2 regions of the Mycolicibacterium thermoresistibile genome follow, and region 1 is predicted to be linked to the other one. Evidence: predicted binding sites of a transcription regulator. Region 1 holds the regulator's gene; the other holds the start of a gene.
What was found. The regulator HspR, encoded in region 1, represses chaperone genes until heat shock. The targets are predictions, from matches to a motif close to ANNTGAGTNNNNNNNACTCANNT.
Positions count from the first base shown of each region.

Region 2: the regulator HspR is predicted to act here: its motif matches at 1,918-1,940, upstream of lon (endopeptidase La).

Region 1 is NZ_LT906483.1:406,259-409,669, forward strand. It holds gene dnaJ (molecular chaperone DnaJ) at 1-1,050, shown strand, start outside; gene CKW28_RS01785 (heat shock protein transcriptional repressor HspR) at 1,115-1,471, shown strand; gene CKW28_RS01790 (FAD-binding oxidoreductase) at 1,521-2,687, opposite strand; gene CKW28_RS01795 (ABC transporter permease) at 2,715-3,411, opposite strand, start outside.
Region 2 is NZ_LT906483.1:2,451,982-2,455,392, reverse strand. It holds gene CKW28_RS11400 (esterase family protein) at 1-431, shown strand, start outside; gene CKW28_RS11395 (ATP-binding protein) at 520-1,797, opposite strand; gene lon (endopeptidase La) at 1,957-3,411, shown strand, end outside.

The sequences.
Region 1 (3,411 bases):
CGCAACCCGAACAATCCGCAGGCCGAGGAGCGCTACAAGGCGGTCTCCGAGGCCAAGGAGGTGCTGACCGACCCGGTCAAACGCAAGGAGTACGACGAGACCCGCCGCCTGTTCGCGGGCGGCGGGTTCGGTCGCCGGTTCGCCAACGGGTACGGCGCCGGCCGGTTCGGTGACGGTGTCGAGTTCAACCTGAACGACCTGTTCGACGCGGCCGGCCAGACCGGCGGGGCGAACATCGGCGACCTGTTCGGCGGTCTGTTCGGGCGGGCCGGCTCGCCTCGGGCGAGCCGGCCGCGGCGCGGCAACGACCTGGAAACCGAGATCGAACTCTCGTTCCGGGAAGCCGCCCAGGGTGTGGCGATGCCATTGCGGTTGACCAGTCCGGCGCCGTGCACCAACTGCCACGGCAGTGGCGCCCGCCCGGGCACCAGCCCGAAGGTGTGCCCGAACTGCAACGGCGCCGGGGTGATCAGCCGCAACCAGGGTGCCTTCGGGTTCTCCGAACCATGCACCGCCTGCCGGGGCAGCGGCTCGATCATCGAGCACCCGTGTCAGGAGTGCAAAGGCACCGGCGTGACCACCCGGTCGCGGACCATCAACGTGCGGATCCCGCCGGGGGTGGAGGACGGTCAGCGGATCCGGCTGCCCGGGCAGGGCGAGGCCGGTCTGCGCGGTGCGCCGTCGGGTGACCTGTACGTCACCGTGCACGTGAGGCCGGACAAGGTGTTCGGCCGGGACGGCGACGACCTGACCGTCACCGTGCCGGTCAGCTTTGCCGAACTGGCCCTGGGTGCGACGATCTCGGTGCCGACGCTGGACGGCCGGGTGCGGGTGAAGATCCCCAAGGGCACCGCCGACGGCCGCATCCTGCGGGTGCGTGGCCGGGGTGTGCCCCGGCGCGACGGCACCGCGGGTGATCTCCTGGTGACGGTGAAGGTGGCGGTGCCGCCCAACCTGGAGGGCGAAGCCCTGGAGGCGTTGAAGGCCTACGCCGAGGCCGAGCGGGCCAGTGGCTTCGATCCCCGGGCGGGATGGGCGGGCGCGCAGTGACCATGAAGCGAGGTGAAGGTGGGTGAGCCGGTCCAAACGGTCCAACGACGACACCCGCACCTTCATGATCTCGGTCGCCGCCGAACTCGCCGGGATGCATGCGCAGACCCTGCGCACTTATGACCGGTTGGGACTGGTCCGCCCGAAGCGCAGTCCCGGCGGTGGGCGACGGTACTCGTGGCGCGACGTCGAGCTGCTCCGCGAGGTGCAGCGGCTGTCGCAGGACGAGGGGGTCAACCTGGCCGGGATCAAGCGCATCATCGAGCTGACCAATCAGGTCGAGCAGTTGCAGGCGCGGGTGAAGGAGTTGACGCAGGAACTCGAGCAGATGCGGTCGGTGCCGCGCCGCGAACTCGCGGTGGTGCCGAAGAGCACCGCGGTGGTGCTCTGGAAGCCGCGCAGGTCGGGGGAGAAGACGTGAGTCTTCTCCCCCGCACCGTCTCTGCGGGCCGTCCCGGCCGCCGCCGGCGTCAGTAGCTCAGCGGGTCGTGTTGAATCCGTTCGGGCGGAGCGCCTTTGGCGATGAGCGCGGCCTTGGTCGCCTGCACCATCTCGGGGCTGCCGCAGATCAGGATCTGCCGGTCGCTCCACGCGCCGTAGCGGGTCACCACCTCGGGCAGCAGCCCGGTCTGGCGGACGTGTAATCCGCGGGGCGGCTGCACATCCGGATACTCCGACGCCCAGGGCGGATCCACGGAGTACTCCGACACCGGGGTCACCGACAGCCAGGGGTTGGTCGAGGCGATCTGCCACAGCGTCTTGAGGTCGTACAGATCGCACGGATAGCGGGCGCCGAAGAACAGGTGCACCCGCGGGTTCACGCCGAACCGGGTGAGGTCCATGATCAGGGTGCGCAGCGGCGCCAGTCCGGTGCTGCCGGCCACCATGAGCACGTCCCCGCCGTCGCGGTCGATGTGCAGACTGCCGTGGGGATGGGAGATCCGCCACCGGTCCCCGGGACGCGTCTCGTTCACGATCGCGGTGCTGACCATGCCGCCGATCACCGAACGGATGTGGAATTCGATGGCGCCGCTGCGGTCGGCGGGAATGGCCGGGCTCAGATACCGCCACCGGCGCGGCCACTGCGGCACCTGCACCGTCACATACTGGCCGGGGTGGTAGAACAGCGGCCGGTCCAACTGCAGCCGCACCACCGACACGTCGCGGCCGACCCGCAGATGCTCCACCACGGTGCCGTCGCAGTACGGCGGGCCCTGCTCGGCCTCGGCCGCTCCGCGCATCACCCCGGTGAACAACGTGACCGCGTCGTGGGCCGCCTCGGCCAGCCGGTCGGTCCACCGATCGTTGAGATGGTCGCGCAGGGTGGTGTACAGGGCCTCGTGCATGGTGTCGTAATGCGCTTGGGTGACACCGTATTTGCGGTGATCGCGACCGAGCTGGGCGAGGAAGGCCACCGGCTCGTGGGCGCGCTGGGCGATGAGTTCGCCCAGCAGCCAGGTCAGCACTTCGGCGAACGCCGCGCGTTGAGCCGCCATGTCGGGCGGGAACAGGTCACGTGCGGACAGGTCGGCCGCGAACCATCGGGTGTAGAAGGTGCGGATCAGCTCATCGGATCCGTTCGCGGGGTCGACGGCAGCGCGCAGGGTGCGCAGTGACTCACCATCGTCCAGTCCCACGCCGTTCGAGTGTATGTGAAGTGCGGATCAATGCATTTCCGCTGGGTGCGGCTCCGCGGTGCGGCGCTGCCGCAGTGCGGCGACGGCGATCAGGGCGGTGCCGACCAAGACCCAGCAGACCAGCACCCAGATCGCGGTGGTCGCGCCGGCGCCGTCGAAGTAGGCCGTCGACCTCAGCAGGGTGGCGTTGGCGCCCTGCGGCAGCAGCTGCCCGAGTTGGCCCCAGCCTCGGGGCAGGAGTTCCGGTGCGGCGTTCAGACCGGACAGCGGGTTGCCGAGCAGGATCGCCAGCAGCGCGCCGATGGCCAGCCCCGCCCTGCCGAACACCGAGCCCAGGCCCAGGACGGTCAGCCCGGCGGCGAGGATGCCCAGGGTGAGACCGGCGGTGACGCCCCAGAAGTTGTCCGTGATGGATCCGAACACGAAGCGCAGCAGCAGTGCGATGGTCCATGCCGCCAGCGCGGCGAACACCACTGTCGCGGCGAACCGGGTCCAGACCTCCCGCCGCAGCGCGAGCACCAGCGCGATCGCCGGCAGCAGACCCGCCAGGGTGATGGGCAGCGCCGAGGCGGCCAGTCCCACCCCGCGCGGATCGTCGGGCGGCGGTGCCGCCAGATCCTCGGTGCGCAGCGGCATCCCGGACTGTTCGGCGATGCCACCGGCCATCTGGGTCAGCAGTTGGGCGACCGCGGGGCTGCCGCCGGTGGCGATCAGCAGGGTGGGC
Region 2 (3,411 bases), 2.0 Mb from region 1:
GCTTCCTCAATCCCTCCGAGGGCTGGTGGCCGATGCTGATCGGCCTGGCGATGAACGACGCCGGCGGCTACAACGCCGAGAGCATGTGGGGTCCGTCGTCGGATCCGGCGTGGAAGCGCAACGATCCGATGGTCAACATGGCGCAACTGGTGGCCAACAACACCCGGATCTGGATCTACTGCGGCACCGGCAACCCCTCGGAGCTGGACGCCGGCGTGGAGGGCGGCAACCTGATGGCCGCGCAGTTCCTGGAGGGATTCACCCTGCGCACCAACATCACCTTCCGGGACAACTACATCGCCGCCGGTGGGCAGAACGGGGTGTTCAACTTCCCGGCCCACGGCACCCACAGCTGGGCTTACTGGGGCCAGCAGCTGCAGGAGATGAAACCGGACATCCAACGGGTGCTGGGCGCACAAGCCGCCGCCTGATCAACCACCCACCCAAGGGAGCCTGCCGTTTCCCCGACGGCAGGCTCCCTGCCGTTGCGGCGGCCGGGGCCCGGTGCCGGCCGGGCCCTCACAGCCGGGTGCACTCGGCGATGTCCTCCTCGAACTCGGCGATCATCTGCCGGGTCAGGGTGGGACGGGTCTCGGCGATCGCGGCCAGGTAGTCGTCGGTGCGTGCGGGTTCCCCACGGCGGTACTGGATTTCCCGCTCGAACGCGGTCTGGGCGCCCTTGCGGGCGGCGAACTCGATGTCGGCCGGGGTGAACATGTCGCTGGCCTCCACCAGTTTGTCGACCTCGACCAGCTCGGCGTGCCGGCCCAGGTATCGCCGCCAGATCGCGGCCCGGGCCACCTCGTCGGGCGGTCCGATCGGAATGATGTAGTCGAACCGGCCGGGACGCAGGAACGCCGAATCCAGGGAACGCACCGAGTTCGTCGCGCAGATCAGCAGCCGCTCGTCGCGGCTGCGGAACGCGGGGATGAGCTTGAGCAACTCATTGGTGACGCGGTGGGCCGGGTCCCCGGCGATGCCCGAACGTGATCCGGCGATCTCCTCGACCTCGTCGATGAAGACGACCGCGGCCTCCAGATCCATCACGGCGGTGAACGCCTCCCGCAGCGCGGCCGCCATGGCGCCGTCTGGCGCGCCCAGCCGCGACGGGAAGATCTCCACGAACGGCCAACCCAGGCGGCCGGCCACCCCCTTGGCGAAGCTGGTCTTCCCGGTGCCCGGCGGCCCGAACAGGATGACCGCCTTGGGCGGTGACACACCGTAGTTCGCGGCGAGGTCCGGTTCGGCCAGCGGCAGCACCACTCGGCGCTCGATGATCTGCTTCTCGGTGTCCATGCCGGCCAGCTCATGCCAGTGGCTGGCGTCCAGCACCTGACCGCCGAGCGTGGCCAGCAGGCCGGCATCGGACCCGCCGAGCCGCTCGACCTTCTCGAAATAGGTCAGCCCGTCGCGCTGCGCATAGCTCGAATTGCGCAGCGCGACCGCGCCGGTGGCGTCCCGGGGCAGCAGCGCGCTGATCCGCCGCACCCCGTGCGCGTGCAGCCGGGCCTCGAGGGCGCCGAGCAGCGCGCTGCCCAGACCCTGATTCCGCCAGCCGTCGCCGAGCGCGACCATCGAGATCCACGCCCGCTCGCCCTGCAGATGTGCGGCCGCCATGCCGACGACCTGATCGCCGACCACGGCCACCACCGCCGGCTGACCCGCGCGCGCCGCGGAGATCACCTCCGACACCGAGAACACCGGATGCGACTCGTCGGGCCGGCGGCTCTGATCCCAGATCGAGATGACCTCGTCGAGGTCGTCGTGGTGGAAATCGCGTAGACGCCAGGTATGCATATCGCAGGGATACCGGGTCCGCACCGGCCCCGCCATCCCCGTCGAGGGGGAATCCGGCGGTAGTCCGGTGTCACCGTCGTGGGGACTCCCGCGGCGCGGGAACAAACCCACCTCCACACAAGTTGAGTCCAACAGACTGAACTTTGGAGGAAAAGACTGATGGCAGAAGCCACGACAGTGCCGGTGCTGTTCTCCGGCGACACGATCGTGCTGCCGGGGATGGTGGTGCCGATCGAGCTCGACGACGCCGCCCGCGCCGCGGTCGATGCCGCGCGGGCCAGCGAGTCGGGCAAGCTGCTGGTCGCGCCGCGCCTTGACGACCGGTACCCGACACATGGGGCATTGGCGTCGATTCTGCAGGTCGGGCACATCGGTGGCAGCCCTGCGGCGGTGGTGCGCGGCGAGGCCCGCGCCGTCATCGGCGCCGGCACCAGCGGGCCCGGCGCTGCGTTGTGGGTTCAGGTCACCGAGGTGACCGAACCCGAACCCACCGACGAGACGCGCGCGCTGGCTGCCGAGTACAAATCGCTGCTGATGGCGATCCTGCAGCGGCGCGAGGCCTGGCAGATCGTCGACTATGTCAATCAACTGACCGACCCGTCGGCGCTGGCCGACACGGCCGGCTACGCCGCGTATCTGACCCAGGTGCAGAAGCGGCAGCTGCTCGAGACCGTCGACGTCGACGAGCGGCTGCGGCTGCTGATCGACTGGACCGGTAAGCATCTGGCCGAGGTCGAGGTCAGCGACAAGATCGCCGAGGACGTGCGGACCGGGATGGAGAAGCAGCAGCGGGAGTTCCTGCTGCGTCAGCAGCTCAACGCCATCCGCAAGGAACTCGGTGAGGAGGACGGGCCGGGCTCGGCGGAGGACTACCGCGCCCGGATCGAGTCCGCCGATCTGCCGGAGAAGGTGCGGGAAGCGGCGCTGCGGGAGGTCGGCAAGCTGGAGAAGGCCAGCGAGCAGAGCCCGGAGGGCGGGTGGATCCGCACCTGGCTGGACACCGTGCTGGAGCTGCCGTGGAATGTCCGCACCGAGGACTCCACCGATCTGCGGGCGGCCCGGGAGATCCTCGACGCCGACCATCACGGCCTGGAGGACGTCAAGGACCGCATCGTCGAGTACCTGGCGGTCCGGGCGCGCCGGGCCGAACGCGGCCTGCACGTGGTCGGGGGCCGCGGTTCGGGTGCGGTCATGGTGCTCGTCGGTCCGCCCGGGGTCGGTAAGACGTCGCTGGGCGAGAGCGTGGCGCGGGCACTGGGCCGGAGGTTCGTGCGCGTCGCCTTGGGCGGTGTGCGCGACGAGGCCGAGATCCGCGGCCACCGGCGCACCTATGTCGGCGCTCTGCCCGGCCGGATCGTGCGCGCCATCGGCGAGGCCGGGTCGATGAACCCGGTGGTGCTGCTGGACGAGATCGACAAGGTCGGCTCGGACTTCCGGGGCGATCCGGCGGCCGCACTGCTGGAGGTGCTCGACCCGGCGCAGAACCACACGTTCCGGGACCACTATCTGGACCTGGAGCTGGACCTGTCCGATGTGGTGTTCCTGGCCACTGCCAACGTGGTCGAGAACATCCCGCCGGCCCTGCTGGACCGGATGGAGCTCATCGAGATCGAC